DNA from 2 places in the Nocardioides sp. InS609-2 genome. Region 1 is predicted to be linked to the other one. Evidence: riboswitches for the same ligand, from Rfam matches in the RefSeq annotation. Region 1 holds a riboswitch; the other holds the start of a gene.
What was found. Region 1 has a riboswitch for thiamine pyrophosphate ahead of thiE (thiamine phosphate synthase). Riboswitches for the same ligand answer to the same signal wherever they lie in the genome.
Positions count from the first base shown of each region.

Region 2: it holds a riboswitch for thiamine pyrophosphate, as region 1 does, so the genes downstream of both, H4Q84_RS16045 (thiamine ABC transporter substrate-binding protein) here and thiE (thiamine phosphate synthase) in region 1, are expected to answer to the same signal.

Region 1 is NZ_CP060034.1:3,707,559-3,717,945, forward strand. Features, by position in the region: gene H4Q84_RS19135 (acyl-CoA dehydrogenase family protein) at 1-719, opposite strand, end outside; gene H4Q84_RS19140 (bifunctional salicylyl-CoA 5-hydroxylase/oxidoreductase) at 777-3,164, shown strand; gene H4Q84_RS19145 (fumarate reductase subunit D) at 3,166-3,513, opposite strand; gene H4Q84_RS19150 (fumarate reductase subunit C) at 3,510-3,920, opposite strand; gene H4Q84_RS19155 (succinate dehydrogenase/fumarate reductase iron-sulfur subunit) at 3,917-4,666, opposite strand; gene frdA (fumarate reductase (quinol) flavoprotein subunit) at 4,669-6,423, opposite strand; gene H4Q84_RS19165 (hypothetical protein) at 6,416-6,643, opposite strand; gene H4Q84_RS19170 (hypothetical protein) at 6,710-6,949, opposite strand; TPP riboswitch at 7,074-7,183, shown strand; gene thiE (thiamine phosphate synthase) at 7,177-7,767, shown strand; gene H4Q84_RS19180 (FAD-dependent oxidoreductase) at 7,767-8,753, shown strand; gene thiS (sulfur carrier protein ThiS) at 8,750-8,947, shown strand; gene H4Q84_RS19190 (thiazole synthase) at 8,944-9,699, shown strand; gene H4Q84_RS19195 (thiamine phosphate synthase) at 9,699-10,265, shown strand; gene thiD (bifunctional hydroxymethylpyrimidine kinase/phosphomethylpyrimidine kinase) at 10,262-10,387, shown strand, end outside.
Region 2 is NZ_CP060034.1:3,096,726-3,107,112, reverse strand. Features, by position in the region: gene H4Q84_RS16075 (acyl-CoA dehydrogenase family protein) at 1-153, opposite strand, end outside; gene H4Q84_RS16070 (sulfotransferase domain-containing protein) at 231-1,115, shown strand; gene H4Q84_RS16065 (C40 family peptidase) at 1,184-2,692, opposite strand; gene H4Q84_RS16060 (phosphatase PAP2 family protein) at 2,969-4,015, opposite strand; gene H4Q84_RS16055 (ABC transporter ATP-binding protein) at 4,026-5,057, opposite strand; gene H4Q84_RS16050 (iron ABC transporter permease) at 5,059-6,696, opposite strand; gene H4Q84_RS16045 (thiamine ABC transporter substrate-binding protein) at 6,698-7,774, opposite strand; TPP riboswitch at 7,766-7,871, opposite strand; gene H4Q84_RS16040 (alpha/beta hydrolase) at 8,024-8,920, shown strand; gene H4Q84_RS16035 (glycerophosphodiester phosphodiesterase family protein) at 8,924-9,715, opposite strand; gene H4Q84_RS16030 (winged helix DNA-binding domain-containing protein) at 9,767-10,387, shown strand, end outside.

The sequences.
Region 1 (10,387 bases):
ACGCTGGGCCGGAACAGGTCGAGCGTGCGCATGGCCACCGCGAAGCCACGGTCGACCTCGCCGAGCACGTCCTCGGGACCGACCCGGACGCCGTCGAACACCAGCCGGCCGATCGCGTGCGGAGCGACCATGTCGAGGCGCTCGCCGGACAGTCCCTCGGCGTCGCCGGCCACGACGAACGCGGTGACGCCGCGGGCCCGCGCTGCCTCGGTCGTGCGGGCGAAGACGGTGTAGACGTCGGCGTCGGGCGCGTTGGAGATCCAGGTCTTCTCGCCGTGCAGCCGCCAGCCGTCGCCGTCGGGCGTGGCTCTCAGCGCTAGTGCGGCGGCATCTGACCCGGCACCGGGCTCGGAGAGGGCGAACGCGGCCACAGTGGTGCCGGCCACGACGCCGGGGATCCACCGCTCGACGACCTCCGGCGAGCCGGACTGTAGGAGCGGGTAGCTGCCCAGCCCCTGTAGCGCGAGGGCGGTCTCGGCCTCGGTCGTGATCGTCGCCAGGGTCTCGCGGAGGAGACAGAGCTGGAGTGCGGCGGCGTCGCGCGGCGCCTCGTCGGGCGCACCGCCGAAGAGGCCGCGGAGCAGGCCGTGGTCGCCCAGCAGCTCGAGCAGCGGCCGGTTGACGGCGCCGTGCACCGCCGGCACGGAGACGAGGTGATCGGTGGCGACGGCGCGGATCCGGTCGACGTACTGCTGCTGCTCCCCGGTGAGGCCACTCATGCCAGCGACGGTATTGCGCCTTGACAACTTCCGTCAAGAACGCAATATGTTGAGCCCATGCGGATCGCGGTGATCGGTGGCGGGCCCGGCGGGCTCTACTTCAGTGCGTTGGCCCAGCAGCTCTCCCAGCAGTCGGGGCGTGAGCCTCACGAGATCACCGTCTGGGAGCGCAACGCCGCCGACGACACCTTCGGCTTCGGCGTCGTCTTCAGCGACGAGACACTGGGCGGCATCGAGCACGCCGACCCGCACATCTATGCGCAGATGCAGCACGAGTTCGCGGTCTGGGACGACATCGACGTGCACTTCAAGGGCGAGGTCGTCACCAGCGGCGGCCACGGCTTCGCGGCGATGTCGCGCAAGCGGCTGCTGGAGATCCTCCAGGCGCGCTGCCTCGAGCTCGGCGTCACCATCCACTTCCGCACCGAGTCGCCCGACGTCGACGACCTGGAAAGCACGCACGACCTGGTCGTGGCGTGCGACGGGCTCGGCTCCGCCGTACGCACCAGGTACGCCGACACGTTCGAGCCGACCCTGGAGGTGCGCGACTGCCGGTACATCTGGCTCGGCACCGACAAGGTGTTCGACGCGTTCAAGTTCTACGTCGCCCAGACGCCGTACGGCGTGATGCAGATCCACGGCTACCCGTACGACGCCACCGGCAGCACGTTCATCGTCGAGATGACGTCGGCGGTCTGGGAGAAGGCCGGGTTCGCCGACTTCGCCGACCGCAGCTGGTCGCCGGGGGAGTCCGACGAGCAGTCGATCGCGCGCATCCGCGAGCTCTTCGCCGACGTGCTCGACGGGCACGAGGTGAAGGCCAACAACTCGCGCTGGATCAGCTTCACCACGGTCCGCAACGAGCGCTGGGTGCGCGACAACGTCGTCATCCTCGGCGACGCCGCACACACCGCGCACTTCTCCATCGGCTCCGGCACCAAGCTCGCGATGGAGGACGCGCTGGCCCTGGCCGCCTGCCTGCACGAGGCTGTGCCGGACGGGAATGGCGACCTCGGCGCCGCCCTGGCGACGTACGAGACGGAGCGCAAGGCGGTCGTCCTCTCCACCCAGCGCGCTGCGCAGGCCAGCCTGGAGTGGTTCGAGAACCTCGGGCAGTACGTCCACCAGGAGCCCCTGCAGTTCGCCTTCAACATCATGACTCGCAGCCGCCGGGTCACCTACGACAATTTGCGCCTGCGCGATCCGGAGTTCGTGGCCCGCTGCGACGAGTGGTACGCCGACAGCGTGGGCAGCACCGACCCTTGCCCGCCGATGTTCCAGCCCGCCCGCCTCGGCACCCTCGACCTCGTCAACCGTGTCGTAGTGTCACCGATGGACATGTACGTCGCCGACGACGGGTTGCCGTCCGACTTCCACCTCGTCCACCTCGGTGGCAAGGCGCTCGGCGGTGCTGGGCTCGTCATGACCGAGATGGTCTGCGTGTCGCCCGACGGGCGCATCACCCCAGGCTGCGCGGGACTCTGGGACGACGAGCAGCAGACGTCGTGGCGCCGGGTCACCGACTTCGTGCACACCAACTCCGCCGCGAAGATCGGGCTCCAGCTAGGCCACTCGGGCGGCAAAGGCTCCACCAAGCTGATGTGGGAGGGCATCGACCAGCCCCTCGACGACGACAACTGGGAGGTCGTCGCCCCTTCCCCGGTGGCCTACCGCGACGGCGTCAACCAGGTGCCGCGCGAGCTGACTCGCGCCGAGATGGACACCATCCGCGACGAGTTCGTCGAGTCCGCCCGGCGGGGAGCCGAGGCCGGCTTCGACCTGCTCGAGCTGCACTGCGCCCACGGCTACCTGCTGTCTGCCTTCCTGTCGCCGGTCACGAACCGACGCACCGACGAGTACGGCGGCGATGTCCACGGGCGGCTGAAGTTCCCGCTCGAGGTGTTCACCGCGATCCGTGCCGGGTGGCCGGCCGACCGGCCGATGACGGTGCGCATCTCGGCGACCGACTGGGTCGACGACGGACAGACCCTCGACGACGCGCTGCGGGTCGCCGAGGCGTTCGTCGCGGCCGGAGCCGCCGCCATCGACGTCTCCACCGGACAGGTCACCGCGCGCGAGCGGCCGCAGTTCGGGCGGTCCTACCAGACGCCGTACGCCGACGCGATCCGCAACCGGCTCGGGGTCCCCACGATCGCGGTCGGCGTCATCTCGTCGTACGACGACGTGAACTCGATCCTGATGGCGGGCCGGGCCGACCTCTGCGCGATCGGCCGGGCGCACCTATACGACCCGTCCTGGACGCTGCATGCCGCGGTCGATCAGGACTACGACGGACCCGGAGCTCCGTGGCCGCTGCCGTGGCGACCCGGTCGGCGCAAACCGCAGACCGGCCGCAGCGACGGACCGCGCCCACGGCTGCAGCTGATCCGCGAGGGCGACGCGGGCACGCGTCACCGCCGGTGGCGACCAGGAGACACCCCTTAGGTCAGGTCGCGCTGCCGAGGAAGTGGAACGCCGCGAACGCCCCGACGAGCGCACCCCCGTAGCACACCGCCGCCACAAGCCCCCGGTGCTTGACCTGCAGTCCGTCGTACAGCGTGAAGCGGAACCGGTGTGCTGCGTGGATCAGCATCATCACGAACACACCGAACAGGACCAGGAACGTGATCGGGTGCGCCACCACGGCGGCCAGGTGGTCGTGGTCGGGCGGGTCGATCCAGCCCAGCGGGAAGGCGAGGGCGAACAGGAACGCGAGGGCCGGCAGGAAGAGCGCGGCCATCACCCCGCCGCCGCTGAACGCCAGCCAGAGGAAGGGTTCGATCCGGAACTTCATCGCATCACCAGCCAGACCACGAACGCGGACACCGCGCCCAACCCGGCGTACTGCGCGCCGATGATCGCCGCCGCGGGCAACCGACGCCCGCCCAGGCTGACCACCATGGCCTGAGGTGTCAGCGAGAACCAGGTGATCGTGTGCAGGACCACGAACGCGAGGGCCACCACGTTCAGCACGACGAGCACGGGCGAGGCCGCCCAGTCGAGGAAGTCGTCGTACGCCGCTTCACCGCGGCCGACGGCGCGGACGAACAGCAGCAGGTAGAGGACGAGCCAGGCGATGAAGATGCTGCTCAGCTCGCGCATCACGAACAGGAAGTAGCTGCGCTTGCGGACCCACCACAGCACGGGGATCGGCCGTCGGTAGGTCAGGTCGGTGTCGGGCGGAGTGGTCGGGGGAGTCATCGCCGCAGCGCTCGGGGGAGAAGGAACGCCTTCACGGACTCCTGCGCCGTCTTGAGCTTGTAGCGCTGGATGGCGCCGGCCGGGTCGACGTGCTTGGGACAGACCCGCGTGCACTCGCCGACGAAGGTGCAGCCGTAGACGCCTTCGTGCTCGATGAGCACGTCGAGCCGCTCCCGGGCACCCTGGTCGCGGGAGTCGAGGTCGTAGCGCTCGGCCAGCGCGATCGCGGCCGGTCCGACGAACGTGGGGTCGAGCCCGTAGACCGGGCACGCGGAGTAGCACAGCATGCAGTTGATGCACATGCTGAACTGCTTGTACGCGTCGAGCTCCTCGGGCGTCTGGAGGTACTCGCCGTCGTCGACCGACTGCTCCTCGTCGCGGATGATCCACGGCTTGACCCGGGGCAGCTTCTCCATGAAGTCGTCGATGTCGACCACGAGGTCGCGCACCACCGGGAAGTTCGCGAGCGGCTCCACCCGGACCGGCCCGGGCGCGTAGTCGCTGAGGAACGTGCCGCACGTCAGCCGCGGCTCGCCGTTGACGTTCATCCCGCAGCTTCCGCAGATGCCCATCCGGCACGACCACCGGAAGGCGAGGGTCGTGTCGATCTCGTCCTTCACGTGGTTGAGCCCGTCCAGCACGGTCCACTCGGTGCGCAGGGGTACGTCGTACTCCTGCCAGCCGGGTTTCGTGTCCTTGTCGGGCCGGTACCTGGCCACCTCCATCGTGATCTTGTCGTCAGCCATCACTACCTCCCGTAGACCCGTTCGCCCGGTGGCCACCTCGTGATCGTCACCGGCAGCGTCTCCACCCGTACGGCGCCGTCGGACTCGCGGTGCACCAGCTGGTGCGCGAGGAACCGTTCGTCGTCGCGATCGGGGAAGTCGGTGCGCTGGTGGGCACCGCGGGACTCCTCTCGCTGCAGCCCGGAAACGAGCATGCACTCGGCGACGTCGAGCAGGTTGGTCAGCTCCAGTGCGGCGACCAGCTCGGTGTTGAACGTCCGGCTCGAGTCGCGTACGCCGACCCGGGCGCCCCGCTCCTGCAGCGCCCGTAGGCCGTCGATCCCCTTCTCCATGGCCGGGCCGTTGCGGTAGATCCCGGCGGCGTCCTCCATCGTGGTCTGCATTTCTTCGCGGATGGCTGCCACGCCGTCGTCGCGGGGGACGTTGCCGAGCAGGTCGCGTTCGATGCGGCGCACCTCGTCGGCCGCCTGGGCCGCGATCACCGCCGGCGGCGCGGGTGCGGTCGCGGCGTACTCGGCCGCGGCGCGTCCCGCCCGCGCGCCGAACACGAGGCACTCGGGCAGCGAGTTGGAGCCGAGCCGGTTGGCGCCGTTGATGCTGACGCACGCGGTCTCGCCCGCGGCGTACAGGCCAGCGAGCGGGGTGGCGCCGTCGATGTCGGTGTGGACCCCGCCCATCATGTAGTGGACGACCGGCCGCACCGGGATCAGGTCGGTCACGGGATCGATGCGTTCGTACTTGAGGCACAGCTCGCGGACGAACGGCAGCTTGGTGTCGATCAGGTCGGCGCCGAGGTGCCGGAGGTCGAGGTACACGACGTTGCCGTACGGCGTCTCGACGGTGCGCCCCTCCTCCTCCTCGTGCACGAAGGCCTGCGACAGGCGGTCGCGAGGCCCGAGCTCCATGCTCCGCATCTCGGGCTCGGGCGTCGGCTTCCCGAGGTCGTAGTCCTGCAGGTAGCGGTAGCCGTCCTTGTTGACCAGCCACGCTCCTTCGGCCCGGGTGGCCTCGGTGATCAGGATCCCGGTGAACGGGAGCCCGGTGGGGTGGTACTGGACGAACTCCATGTCCTTCAACGGTGCGCCGGCACGGTATGCCAGGGCCATGCCGTCGCCGGTGTTGATGTTGGCGTTGGTCGTGAAGGGGAACACCTTCCCGCAGCCGCCGGTGGCCAGGACGACGGACTTGGCCGTGATCGCCTGGATTCGGCCGGTGCGCAGCTCGACGGCCACCACCCCGTGCACCCGCCCGTCGTCGACCAGCAGCCGGGTCACGAACCACTCGTCGTACCGCTTGACCTCGCGGTGCTTCAGCGACGTCTGGAACAGCGTGTGCAGCATGTGGAAGCCGGTCTTGTCGGCGGCGAACCAGGTGCGCTTCTTCTTCATGCCGCCGAACGCGCGGACGGCGATGTGGCCGTCAGGCTGGCGACTCCACGGGCAGCCCCAGTGCTCGAGCTGGAGCAGCTCGCGCGGAGCCTCGTTGACGAACGCGTCGATCGCGTCCTGGTCGCCCAGCCAGTCGCCGCCGGAGATCGTGTCGTAGATGTGCTCCTCGATGGTGTCGCCCTCGGCGATGACGCCAGCGGCGCCGCCCTCGGCGGACACGGTGTGGCTGCGCATCGGGTAGACCTTCGACACGACGGCCACGTCGAGACCGAGGTCCGCCTCCGCAATCGCGATGGCGGCGCGCAACCCGGCTGCCCCGCCGCCGACGAGCAGTACGTCGTGTGCAGCGACGATCGGGCCGTCACTCACCCCGCAGCTCCTCGTCCACGAGGACTCGGCCGCGGTGGTTGACGACCTGGTTGTGGACGCTCCCGTCGTGGTACTCCTCGTGGTGGGTCTGGCAGCCGCAGGAGAACCGGAGGTCGCGGGTGATGAGCCCCTGCAGGTCCTCGGTCACGACTTGCTCGCCGTCGGCCTGGCTCCCGCAGGGCGCGAGCCGGGGCTCGAAGCGGGTGAGGGTTGACGTCATGACCTACCTCCGGATCCCAGATTCCTCCCTTCGGCCCCGATTGGGAAGAGGGCGGGGACGGACGCCTCAACCAGCGCCACTGAACCAGCGAGGCTGAGCAGCGACCTTGCCGACGTGACCAGAGGCTGTTCGACGTTCTGGTGGGTCGGGCGGGCTGGTCCAGGTGTACGTCGCGGGGCCGGCGCGCTCGTAGGCCCACCTGCCGTGGGTCTTGAGGCCCGACGACTGGGTCGTGGCCCGTCCTTCGCGCTCGGCGAGGTCGGCCCCCGCCCGGGCCGCGCTGATGAGCGACTGTCCGGCATCCATGATTGTCCTCGAGTCGAGGACCCCTCGATGGTCCGAACCAGCGCTACCCACGCGTCTTTCGTCGGCCCTTCCACAGCTGGGCGGCGATCCACCGTGCGCCCGGGTCCGTCTCTGCTACGGTCAGCCACGTCCACACGGGAGTCCGCGGAAGCGGGCTGAGAGGGAGCTGGAACCGCTCCGACCGTCGTACCTGATCCGGGTCATGCCGGCGAAGGAAGTGAGTTCCGATGATTCCCCGTCTCTTCTGCCTGGTCGACATCACCGATGCGCTGGCACTGCTGCCACGTCTTGCCGAGGTGGGAGTCGACGGCTTCCAGATCAGGGCAAAGGCGCTACCGGCGACCTGCGTGCTCGACCTGACCGAACGTGTGATCGCGGCCGCGCGTCCGGCGGGCGCCGTCGTCGTCGTCAACGACCGCCTCGACATCGCGCTGGCCGCCGGCGCCGACGGAGTGCACCTCGGCGCCACCGACCTGCCGGTCGCCGATGCCCGCCGGATTGCGCCCGGACTGCTCGTGGGTGGCACCTGCCGCAACGCAGAGCAGGTACGGCGCGCGGCCGTCGACGGAGCGTCGTACGCAGGTTTCGGGCCGGTGTTCGCGAGCGCCAGCAAGGCCGGCCTGCCCGACCCGCTCGGCACGGACGCGATCGCCGAAGCCGCAGGCGGCCTGCCGTTGATCGCCATCGGTGGCCTCGACGTCCGGCGAGCCGCCGAGGCCCGGGCAGCCGGCGCCCACGGCATCGCAGTCATCGGTGCGATCTGGCGACAACCCGACCCAGTGCAGGCAGCGAAGGAGCTCGTCGCGGCGGTCGCCTGATGCGGGTGCTGGTGCGCGGCGCCGGGATCATCGGCCTGGCGTGCGCCGACGAGCTGCTTCGGCGCGGCCACGACGTGCAGGTCGTCGACCCGGCGCCCGGGCGTGGAGCGTCGTACGCCGCCGCGGGGATGCTCAGCCCGGCTGCCGAGGTGTGGCACGGCGAGGAGGCACTGCTCGGGTTCGGGATGCGCAGCCTTGCGCTGTGGCCGACACTCGCTGAACGCCTCGGTGTGCCGTTGCGCTGTGGCGGCAGCCTGCTGGTCGGCCACGACGCCGGTGACGTGCAACTGGTGGAGCGCCAGGTCTCGTTGCTGCAAGGCCTCGGCGCCGACGCGACGAGGCTGACCTCGCGTGACCTTCGCGATCGCGAGCCTCGCCTCTCCGCCCGCGTTGTCGGGGGAGCGCTGCTGGCCGACGACCTGAGCGTCGATCCCAGAGCAGTGGTTGCGGCGTTGCTCAGCCGGGTGCCCGTGCAGCCGGAGGCCACCACCGCCGACGTCACCGTGCTGGCCACCGGGACGCGCCTGCCCACGCCGTACTCCCGGCTGGTGCGGGGTGTGCGCGGCGAGATCCTGCGTGCTCGCACCGAGGATCCGCCGGAGCGCGTGGTGCGCGGCTGGGTGCAGGGCGAGCCCGTGTACGTCGTGCCCCGCGACGGCGGAGAGGTGGTGATCGGCGCGACGAGCGAAGAGCACGACGGCGACCCGGTCGTCACGCTCGGAGGTGTGCTGCGCCTCCTGGGCGCCGCCCGGACCCTGTTGCCCGAGCTCGAGCGTGCGGAGCTCGTCGAGGCGCTCGCCCGGGACCGGCCGGGCACGGCCGACAACCTGCCGCTCGTCGGCCCCACCCACGAGCCCGGCGTTCTGCTGGCCGCCGGTCATTTCCGGCACGGCGTGCTGCTGGCGCCCCTGACCGCCCGGCTGATCGCCGACCACCTGGAGTCCGGCCACGTCGAGCCGGCCCTCGACCCACGGAGGCACCTGTGAATCCCGTCATCAACCTCGTCGTCAACGGAGTCAGCCGCCAGGCCGACGAACCGGTCACCATCCGTGACCTGCTCCCGGACCCGCGCGGCCATGCCGTGGCGGTCAACGGCGACGTGGTCCCGGCGCGCGACCACGACCGGCCGCTGGTCGACGGTGACCGGGTCGAGATCGTCACGGCGGTGCAGGGCGGATGAGCATCGTGATCTCGGGCGTCGCGCTGTCCCCGCTGTGGCTCGGCACGGGTGGGCTGCCCCAGCTCTCGCTGCTCGGCCCGGTGCTCGACGCGGCCGAGCCGGGGTTGGTGACAGTGAGCGTCCGGCGGGTGTCGTCGACCCGCGACGGCGGCATGCTCGCCGGTCTGGCCGCGCGCGGTGTGCGAATACTGCCCAACACAGCCGGGTGTCTGTCCGCTCGTGACGCGGTGCTCACTGCCCGGCTCGCACGAGAGGCGCTCGGCACCGACTGGGTGAAGCTCGAGGTGATCGGCGACGAGCGCAGCCTGATGCCTGATGCCGTCGAGCTGTTGTCAGCCGCTGAGGACCTGGTGGGCGACGGCTTCGTCGTGCTTCCGTACACGACCGACGACCCGGTGCTTGCTCGTCGGCTGGCCGACGTGGGCTGCGCGGCCGTGATGCCGCTGGGGTCGCCGATCGGCTCCGGGCTCGGCGTGCTCAATCCCTACGCGATCGAAGCGGTCGTCGCCGCCGTCGACGTGCCCGTGGTGCTCGACGCCGGTGTGGGCACCGCGAGTGACGTCGCGCTGGCCATGGAGCTGGGATGCAGCGCGGTGCTCGCAGCCAGCGCCATCACGCGGGCGGACGATCCGGTGCTCATGGCGCGCGCCCTGCGGCTCGCCGTGGAGGCGGGGTCCGTCGCCCGCAGTGCCGGCCGGATCCCGCGTCGGTCCGTGGCGCGGGCGTCGAGCCCGATGGCGGGACGGATCTGATGACCGATCTGCCGCGCCTGCTCGTGCTGACCGACCGGGCCCAGCTACGGCTCGGCCGCGCCCTGGTACGCACGGTGCGTGAGTGTGTGGGCGCGGGGCTCGAGGCGGTCGTCGTACGCGAGCACGACCTCGACCCGGTGGCGCGGCACGCACTCGTGGCCGAGCTGGCCACGGTGCCCGGGCTGCTCGTGGTCTCGTCGCGGATCCCAGACCCGGCCGCCGATCTGGTCCACCTGGCAGCCGGGCAGGCGGCGTTCGGTGGTCCTGCGGGCCGGTCGTGCCACACCGCGGCGGAGGTCGCCCGGGCGGCGGGCGAAGGCGCGGCGTACGCCACCCTCTCGCCTTACGCCGCGAGCACGAGCAAGCCCGGCTACGGACCGCTGCTCGACCCGAGCGACCTCGCCGGCCACCCCATCAACGTGTTCGCACTCGGCGGCATCGACGCGTCCAACGCCGCGGAGGCAATCTCCCACGGTGCCTACGGCGTTGCCGTGATGGGCGCCGTGATGCGGGCCGCCGACCCGGCCTCGACGGTCACCGAGCTGCTGGCCGAGTTGACGCCATGAACCCTGCTGTCGGGCTCACGATCGCCGGCACCGACTCCGGAGGTGCCGCGGGCATCGCCGCCGACCTGGCGACGTTCGCCGCCCACGGGGTGCACGGCGCCTGCGTCGTCACGGCGGTGACC
Region 2 (10,387 bases), 610 kb from region 1:
GAGCACACCGGTCAGCGCGACCACGTCGATCTCGGGCTGGCGGTAGCCCTTCTCGGTGGGGGTCGTCTCGTCGCTGGTCTCGGCCGGCTGGTCGTCGGCGGGTGACGGTGAGAGCTCGGTGGGGAGGTCCTTCGCGTCGACGTGGGATGACATGGCGGTCACGGTACTCTCGGCGCGACTCCGCGGAACGGGACCGGAGAGACCGATCGAGAAGTGGGTGAACGGGAGCTGTGAACGACGCGTCGTACGGCCGCCTCGGCTACAACTTCTCCATCGTCGGCTGCCAGAAGTCGGGCACCTCCACCCTCTCCGGAACCATCAGCCAGCACCGCCTGGTGTGCCGGCCGCCGCGCAAGGAAGCGCACTTCTTCAACGACGAGGGCTACGACTGGTCCGCCCCCGACTACGAGGCCGACTACACCGCGCCGAAGCGCTCGGCAGTGCACTCGATGGTCGGCGACTCGACGCCGGTCTACATCATGTGGCCGGGCGCGCTCGAGCGGATGCGCGCCTACAAGCCGGACATGCCGCTGATCGCGGTGTTCCGCGACCCGATCGAGCGGCTCTTCTCGCACTGGACGATGCTCCGCACCCGGCACCCCGACTGGCCCGACTGGTCGGGCTTCATCACCGAGTTCCGGCCCACCACGCTGCCTTCCTCGATCCCGGACGATGTGTCGGCGATGCGGTACAAGCACCTCTCGGGCGTCGCGCGCGGCTTCTACGGCGCGCAGCTCGAGCGCGGGTTCAGCATCTTCCCGCGAGAGCAGTGGCTACTGCTGGAGTTCCGCACCCTGCTGCGCGAGTACGACGACACCGTCGACAGCGTCACCGACTTCCTCGACCTGCCGCGCTTCGACCAGCGGCCGCCGCTGCGCAACCGCTACGCCGGCGCCGAGCTGGTCAGCGGCACCGCCCCCACCGCTGACGAGATCAGCGGACTCGCGTCGTTGTACGCCGAGGACCTGGTGCTTTTCGGCAAGCTGTCGGGCATCGACACGTCGGCCTGGCCGACGAGCCGGATCCTCGCCGGCGACCTGGAGCCCGGCGTACTCGCCGAGCGGTTCGCGACCAAGGTCGCGCCCCCCACTCCCGCTTCCTCGTCGGTCGAGTAGCGCCAGCGATCAGGTCTCGATACGCCGCTCGTTCCTCGCGGCTACTCGACCAACGAAGAAGGCGGCCGTCAGGGACGGGCGAAGAAGTTCGGCGCCCGCCAGGAGTACATCGACTCCTGGACCACCGGGCGGCCGGTGCGCGGTGCGTGGATCATCTGGCCGCCACCGACGTAGAGGGCGACGTGGTAGATCGACGACGGGCTGCTCGAAGAGCCCCAGAACACCAGGTCTCCCGCCTGCAGACCGGTTGAGGCGACCGGCGAGGAGGCGGAGTACTGCGCGACGCTGTAGTGCGGCAACGAGATGCCGCCGGCCTGCCACGCACCCATCGTGAGACCCGAGCAGTCCCAGGCGTTCGGCCCGGTCGCACCCCACTTGTAGGGGTCACCGATCTGGGCGGCCGCGAAGGCGATGGCGGCACCGGCGTTGCCGGTGGCTGCCGGAGGCGGGGGCGTCGGAGTCGGAGTCGGCGTGGGAGTGGGGGTCGGCGTCGGAGTCGGCGTAGGCGTCGGCGTCGGCGTCGGCGTAGGCGTCGGCGTCGGCGTCGGCTTGGGGGTCGGCGTCGGCGTCGGCTTGGGGGTCTTCTTGGCAGCGTCCTCCGCCGCCTTCTTGGCAGCGTCCTCCGCGGCCTTCTTCGCGGCCTCGTCGGCCGCCTTCTTCGCTGCGTCGGCGGCCTGCTTGTCCGCGGCCTTCTTGGCGGACTCGGCAGCAGCCTTCGCGGCCGCTTCCTCGGCTGCGGCCTTCGCGGCCGCTTCCTCCGCCGCCTTTGCTGCGGCAGCAGCCGCGGCTTCAGCGGCGGCCTCCTCGAGAGCGGTCTGCCGCTTCTGGGCCAGGTCGACGCTGATGCCCTGCAGGTCGGCGAGCTCGGAGATGAGCTGGGTCTTCTCAACGGCGATCGACTGCGACTGCGCGAGCGCGGCGTCGGCAGCCGACTGGGCGGCGTCGCGGGCCGCGCGGGCTTCGCGTTCGAGGTCGGCCGCTTCGGCACGGGCCTCGGTGGCCTGGTCCCTGGCGACGTCGGCGAGCGTGGCTGCCGCACGGAACTGGTCGTAGCGCCCGTCGAGCGCGTCCTCGGCGTTGGCCATCGTGGCCCCGCGCTCGATGACGCCCTGGATGCCGTCGGCCCCGACCATCGCCGAGAGGCCGGTCACGCCGGGGGCGAGCTCGTAGGAGCGGACCAGCGCGGCGCCGTACACCTCACGCTGACGTTGTACGTCGGCGCTCGCGGCGTCGGCGTGCCGGTCGGCGGCCCTGGCTGCCTCACGGGCCTGGTCGAGACGCCAGAGGGCACCGTTGTAGGACTCGGCGGCCATCGCGGCCTCGATCGCGGAGTCGTCGAGGCGCTGGTTGGCGAGCACGAGGTCGGAGCGCACGGACGAGACGTCGCGAGCCTTGTCGCTCGCCGCCGCCTGCGCGTCGGCGATGTCCTGTTCGGTGGGCACGGTGTCACCCGCGCTGTCACCCGATGTGTCGCCGGACGTGGAGTCGTCGGCCGCGGAGGCCGAGGTGACGCCGCCGACGAGCACCAGGCTCAGTGTGGCGGCGACGCCCCACGATCGGACACTGACGTGTCGCATGTTCTTCCCCTTGTTCGAGTCATCACCGTGCCCCGGCGGACTTCCCAATCCCCCAGGGCACTTCGAGCACGCTAGTGCTCACCAGTCACAAAAGAAACAACTTTCCCAATTTTCCCACCTGTGCACGGCGTGTCGACTTGACGAACTACAGCGTTGTAATTCGCTGGTTCGCCGAGCTTCGGGGTCGTTTCTCACGCCTCGAGTGCGTTGCAACGACGCCAAACCGACGTGACACCCGGTCAGCCGGGTATCACTGCGAGCGACCAGTACGGCGCGTCAGTCGACGTCGACGGGCACGGCAGAGGTGGTCGACGTCGGATGCGACGCGAGCCCGTGCCGGTCGAACTTCTGGCCGGAGGCGATGCCGCCGACGTAGAACGCGATCAGGGCGATGACTAGGCCCGCGATGTCGTCGGCGACGTAGTGCCAGCCGAAGTAGAGGGTGGCGACAACCGTGAAGCCGAAGTTCACCCAGAAGATCCACTTCAGCACCTTGCTGCGCAGCGTGTAGTGGACCATCAGCGCGACGAGCAGAGTGATCGCCGTGTGCAGGCTGGCGAAGCCGGCCACCGACTGGACGGCGCGCTCGAGGTCGCCGTGGATCACGCCATTTCGCCCGTAGAACAGACCCTCCATCAACGTCGACGACCCGGTCTCGGGAAGGTCGCCGTAGAGCCACGGGTAGCGGAAGCCCGGGCCGAGGGTCGGCAGTGCGTAGTAGGACGCCGTGCCGAGGGCCCAGGCGATGCACTGCGACGTCGCGAACCAGTAGCCGAACGTGATGTTGCGCGACCAGATCAGCCAGGCCGTGAGCGCCAGCGGCACCAGCGGCAGGAACCACAGGTAGACGGTCGAGAGGATGTGCGCGGAGAAGCCCTCGCCGAACATCGCGTGCAGCACAGCGGCCGGCTCGTGCCCGAAGAACAGCGCACGGTCGACGAGGTGGAGCTCGCGGTCGTACTTCTTCTCGCCCATCACGAACGGCAGGTACGACTTGAGGTTGCGGTAGCTGACGTAGGTGACGTAGAAGCACGAGACGCCCAGGACCATCAGCGTCAGCCGCTCACGGGTCCAGTGGAACCTCACCCGCTCACGGACCAGGCCCGGGATCGCGGTCGGGTTCATCCGCGAGAGCCACACGGTGCGCGGCAGCACGTCGAGCAGGAACGCGCCGAGCAGCAGCATCGGCAGCCTCAGGAAGGCCGGGCCCAGGAAGCCTTCCGGGTCGAGCAGCGGCCGGTCGATCGAGACGGCGGTGATGACCGCGAGCGCGCCCATGGTCGCGGCAATGCCGATGAGGAGTACATAGGCACGGCGATACACGGGCGCCAGTCTAGGGGGCCGCGGAAGCGCGAGTGCGGGGCACCGGTGCGGTCCGCGACCGGTCGATGCGCAGGTGCACCGCGTCGCCGGGAGCGACGTGACTGCCGAGGGACGCGACCCCGTGCAGGGGGCCGAGATCGGGGACCTCCACGACGAGCCGCAGCTGCTCGGGCGTCGCGTGCGCGGACAGTACGACGCCGTCGACCGGCCCGGCCTCGTCGAACACCAGGGCCGACCGGCGCAGCGCGACGTCCTGCCCCGGCGGCAGCCCGGCCGCCACCGCCATCCGGTCGGCCGGCTCGCCGGCCAGCACGGTCGCGTAGCCGAGGAAGTAGGCGGTGTCGGTGTCGGTCGGGTGCTGCCACACGTCGCTGATCGGGCCATCCTGGATGAGCCGGCCCGCGCGCATGACGGCGATCCGGTCGGCCACGGCGAACGCCTCGTCGTGGTCGTGGGTGACCATCAGGGCGGTCGTGCCGGCCTTGCGCAGGATCTCGCGGAGGTCGGCCGCGAGCCGTTCGCGAAGCGTCGCGTCGAGCGCCGACAGCGGCTCGTCGAGCAGGATCAGCCGCGGGTCGACCGCCAGCGCCCGGGCCAGCGCCACGCGTTGCCGCTCACCGCCCGAGAGGGTGGCCGGCAACCGCTCGGCGTACCCGGCCAGGCCCACGAGCTCGAGCAGCTCGTCGACCCGGGCGGCCAGCTCGAGACGAGGAGTACGGCGCAGCCGCAGTGCGTAGCCGACGTTGCGGGCCACGCTGAGGTGGCCGAAGAGCTGGCCGTCCTGGAACATCAGCGCGAACCCCCGGCGATGAGTCGGTACGCCGGCCAGGTCGGCGCCGTCGTACGCGATCGAGCCGCCTGCCACCGGCTCGAGGCCGGCCACCGCGCGCAGCAGCGTCGACTTGCCGCAACCCGACGGGCCGAGCACCGCCAGCACCTCGCCGGCCGGGAGGTCGAGGCTCACGTCGCTGACGGCGACGAGGTCGTCGTACCGCACGGTGACGCTCCGCAGCTGCAGACCGGGCAGGGGATGGCCACTCATGTCAGAAGGCTCCCATCGACGGCACCCGCAGCCGTTCGACGGCCAGCATCAAGACCGCGGTGGTCGTCGCGAGGACCACCGAGGCGGCCAGCGCCATGCCGTAGTTCATCTCGCCCGGCCGGCCGATCAGCTTGAAGATCACCACGGGCAACGTCGGATGGTCGTCGCGGGCAAGGAACGCGGTGGCGCCGAACTCCCCCAGCGACGCCGCGAACGCGAAACCACTCGCGGCCAGCAGCGGCTTCCAGATCACGGGCACGTCGACGGTCCAGAGCGCACGCAGCGGCCCGGCACCCAGCGACGCGGCCGCCTGGCGCTGCCGGTCGTCGATGCCGGCGAGCACCGGCACGAGAGTGCGCACCACCAGCGGCAACGCCACCAGCGCTTGCGCGATCGGCACCAGGAACGGCGAGTCGCGTAGGTCGAGCGGCGGCCGGTCGAGGGTGATCAGGAAGCCGAAGCCGAGCGTCACCGCCGACACCCCGAGCGGCAGCATGAAGACACCGTCGAGCAGCGACCGGACCCGTCGTTCTCCGCGCGACCGGGATCGCCGGGTCACCACGAGGGCCACGCTGAGGCCGAGCAGCAGGGCGATCCAGGTGGCGTCGACGGCGGTGCGCAAGGAGATGAGCAGTGCCTCGCCGACCGAGACCAGCACCGTCGGATCCTCGCCGGTGGTGCTCAGCGCCCGGTAGTTGTCGACGCTCCACGCGCCGTCGACGCGCAGCGAGCCGGCGAGCAGGGTGGCGAGTGGCGCGGCCACCAGCGCAAGCAGCACGGCCGTCGCGACCAGGGCGGGTGCGTCGCGGCGCGAGACCCGCCCCGGCCGCGGGGCCTGTCGCGACACGGTCGGGTCGGGTACGGCGCGCAGCCGGCCGGTCACGATCAGCAACCCCGTGACGACGACCAGCTGCAGCACCGACAACGCAGCCGCCGACTGGAGGTCGAAGAGAGTCGTGGTCAGCAGGTAGATCTCGGTCTCCACCGTGCTGTAGCGCACCCCGCCGAGGGTCAGCACGATGCCGAAGGCCGTGGCGCAGAACAGGAAGACGACGCTCGCCGACGAGACGATCGCCGGTCGCAGCGCCGGCAGCGTGACCGTGCGCAGCACCTGGAACGGCGTCGCCCCCAGCGCCGCCGCGGCCTCCCCGGGACGGGCGTCGAGCGACTCCCAGGCCGCGCCGACGGCGCGGATCACGACGGCTGCGTTGAAGAACACCAGCCCCGCGATGATGGCCGCGGGCGTGCCGTCGAGGCCGAGGAACGCGAGCGGTCCGCCCTCCCCCAGCAGCTGCCGGAAGGCGACACCGACGACCACGGTCGGCAGCACGAACGGCACCAGCAACGCGGCTCGCACGGTGCGTCGTCCGGGCAGGTCCAGACGGTGCAGGACGTACGCCGCGGGCAACCCGACCGCCACCGACAAGACCGTGCCGAGGGTCGCCGACCAGAGCGTGAACCCCAGCACCCGGTGAACCCGCGGCCGCCCCAGCACCTCGACGAGTCCTTGCGGGTCGAAGTTGCCGTCGGGCCAGAGCCCCCGCGCCACCATGCCGCCCACCGGCAGCGCGAAGAACACGCCGAGCACGGCCAGCGGCAGGGCCGCCAGCCCGGCGAGGGTGAGCAGCCGACGGGTCACGTCAGCGAGTGGTGACGTCGGTCCACTCGGTCAGCCACGACTCGCGGTTGGCTGCGATCTCGGCCGGGTCGACGTCGTACGGCGCGGTGGGCTGCTCGGCGAAGGCGGCCCAGTCCTTGGGCAGCTCGACGGTCGAGGAGACCGGGAAGACGTACATGCTCTCGGGCAGCGCCGCCTGCACCTCGTCGGTGAGCAGGAAGTCGATCAGCGCCTCGGCGCCGTCGGGGTTCTCGGCACCGGCCAGCACGCCGGCGTACTCGACGGAGCGGAAGCACGTGTCGAGCAGCGCGGCGGTCGTCGAGCTCTTCTTGTCCTTGGAGATCGTGAAGGCCGGCGAGGAGTCGTAGGACAGCACGATCGGGCGGGTGCCGCCCTCGCCGCCCTGCGTGAAGTCGGTGTAGTAGGCGTCCGACCAGCCGTCGACGATCTCGGTGCCGTTGGCGAGCAGTCGCTCCCAGTAGGCCGGCCAGTCGTCGCCGTACTCTGCGACGGTGCTGAGCAGGAACGCCATTCCCGGCGAGGAGGTCGAGGCGCCGGGGGTGACGAAGAGGTCCTTGTACGCAGGCTTGGTGAGGTCCTCGAGAGTGGCCGGCGGTGTCAGCTTCTTCTCGGCGAACCAGGTCTTGTCGACGTTGACGCAGACATGGCCGACGTCGACCGGCGTCAGCTTGTCGGCACTCTCGGGAAGCGCGTACGCGTCGGCGCCCTCGGGCAGGGTCGGCGCGTAGGTGTCGAACACCCCCTCGTCGAGGGTGCGCGACGCGAAGGTGTTGTCGATACCGAAGGCGACGTCGCCGGTGGGGTTGCCCTGGGTCAGCGACAGCTTGGCCGACAGCGTGCCGGCATCACCTGCGGCGCGGGTGACGAGCTTGAAGCCCGACTCCTTCTCGAACCCGGCGACCAGCTCGTCGGGCAGCGCGAACGACTCGTGCGTGACGAGCACGACCTCGTCGGGCACCGGCCCGTCGGTCTCGGTGTCGTCGGACTCGCTGTTGCCGACCGTGCTGCAGGCCGAGGTGGCGAGCAGCGCAAGGGTTGCGAGCATGGTGGAGACGCTGCGCTGGACATGGTGGGTCATCAGATGACTCCCTTCGCCGGTGTTAACCGGAGCAGGTTCGGAGGGTCTGCGGCTTCGTCCGCACTCTCAGCACTCGGGTGCTCCCCTGTCTTGTGCGACCAGCCTACGTCGCACGCGCCTGTCGCTCTGACGGGGTCTCGATACGCTCGCTGCGCCGGTTACTCGACCAACGAGCTGAACTCGGTGGTCGAGTGCCTCGCGAGGAACGAGCGAGGTGTGTCGAGACCGTGGCCCTCTAGGGTTCGGGGCATGCCGAGTCGCCGCCACGAGCTCCTTGCCTACCTCGTCCCGCGCCTCAAGAAGAGTGGCGAGCTGGTCACCCCGGAGCACGAGCGCGCGCGGATCATCGCCTGGCACAACGGGCTCGACCGGTCGTTGCCGACGAAGGCGGTGCCGCGGTTCGGCCGCCGGTTCTCGGTGGTGCGCGACGACAGCGCCGGCTTCCCGACGTACGTCATCACGCCTCGGCACGTCCGGCCGACCCGGACGCTGTTCTACGTGCACGGCGGTGCCTACAACGCGCCGATCGACGCTTTCCACGTGCGCTACGCGACCCTGCTGGCCAGGGCCGTCGGCGCGCGGGTGGTGATGCCCGACTACCCGCTGGCCCCGGAGCACACCTGGCGTGACTCGTTCGACGCGATGACCACGTCGGCGGCCCGCTGGGCCGAGGAGCCGATGGTGCTGACCGGCGACTCGGCCGGTGGCGGCTACGCCCTGGCGCTCGCCCTCGCCCTGCGCGACCGGGGTGGGCCGCAGCCGACGCACCTGGTGCTGCACGCGCCGTGGGTCGACCTGACCACCAGCACACCCGAGACGGAGACGGTCACGCTCACCGACCCGTGGCTGTTCATCGGCAAGGTCCGGGCGTACGCCGAGTGGTGGGCGGGCTCGCCCGAGGACCTCGGCCGCCCGGAGGTCTCGCCGGTGTTCGGATCGCTGGCCGGCCTGCCGCCCGCGCTGCTGATGTACGGCACCCGCGACACGATCGCGCCCGGCTGTCGGCTGCTCACCGCGCGCTCGGTCGAGGACGGCTGGGATCTCTCGGTGATCGAGGAGCCGGGTTTCATCCACGTCTACAGCCTGCTGCCGTTCGTACCCGAGGCACGCCGGGCGTTCAGGCAGACGATCGCCTTCCTGGGCTGAGGATCAGCGACGAAGCCAGTTGCGGTAGCCGCTCACCCGGTCGGTGATCAGGTCACCGACGTCGAGCCTCTTCAGCTGCTTCCACCTGGTGGTGTTGTTGGCCTTCTTGGCGATGACCCTCTTGCCGACCCCGTGGATGGCGGTGACGCGCTCGGCGGTCATCTCACCGGTCGCGAGGGTCACCCCGTCGGCATAGGTCAGGGCAGCGTCGACCTGGGCCCAACGTCGTACGAGCAGGGTGGTGTCGATGCCCGGGTTGATGGCCTCGGTCCGGCGCAGCGGCACCGGATGGAACGACATCGCCGTCACGCGGGCCTGCATGCCTACCCCGACGATGACCTCGTTCACGCGTGCGACGTCGGCCTTCGGCCAGTGGTCGCCCTTGAACTCCATGAGCAGGTTGACGTGGTGCTTGTCGGCCAGGCGGAGTACGGCGCCCAGCGTCGGCACCATCTCTGCGCCGCGGTTGCCGCGGCAGCGCTTGCGCAGATAGTGCATCGACCTGTCGGAGACCCGCCCGCTGCAGTCGGTCGTGCGGTCGAGCGTGGGGTCGTGCATCAGGACGACCTGGCCGTCCTTGGTCATCCGGATGTCGGTCTCGAGCGCGGAGGCCTTGAGCCGGACCGCCCGCCGCATCGACCTGATCGTGTTCTCGGTGATGTCGCGGGTGGGCGCGCCGCGGTGGGCGGTGATGCGGAAGTCGCCGGCCTTCGCGGCGTGCGCAGGCGCCGTCACTGTCGCGGCCAACGTCCCCGCGAGGACGACGACAGCGGTCAGAAGTCCCCCGAAGCGCATGAGGCCGCATTCTGCCTCACGACTGTGGGTGCTCGATGACAGACTCCGAAGATGCCCTACGAGTGGAGCGACCTCGCCGGTCTGGCGCTGGCTCGCCAGTTCCCCGAGACCGACGGCAGCCCTGACGTCGCGGCCATGCTCCAGCGGATCGGCCCGATCCAGTCCCAGACCGCGCGGTCGCCGTACGTCGCGCTGGCGGCCCGCTTCCCCGACACCACCCTCGCCGACATCAGTGCGGCGTACGACGAGCTGCGGATCGTGCGCGGCAGCACCCTTCGAGGCACCGTGCACACCTCGACTCCGGACGACCACGTGCTGCTGGAGTCGGCGACGCGGGTGGGCCAGCGCACCCTGTGGCAGCGCACGATCCGGCCCGCCGACGTCACGCTCGAGCAGGTGTGGGCCGGCATCGAGGAGTTCGCGTCAGCCGACTGGCGCACCCCGGTCGAGCTCGACGAGCACCTGCATGCCTGGCTGGCCGAGCACGATCCGAGCGGGCAGCCGCGCATCCAGACGCACTACTTCGCCTTCGGCCACGGCGGCCTGGTGCGGCGGCCGTTGAGCGGTGGCTGGGAAGGACAGGGCAAGCCCGGCTACCGCTCTGCTGCCGCCGCGCTGCTGGGCGACCGGAGCGACATACTCGGTGATCCCGACAGCGCGATGGACGCGTTG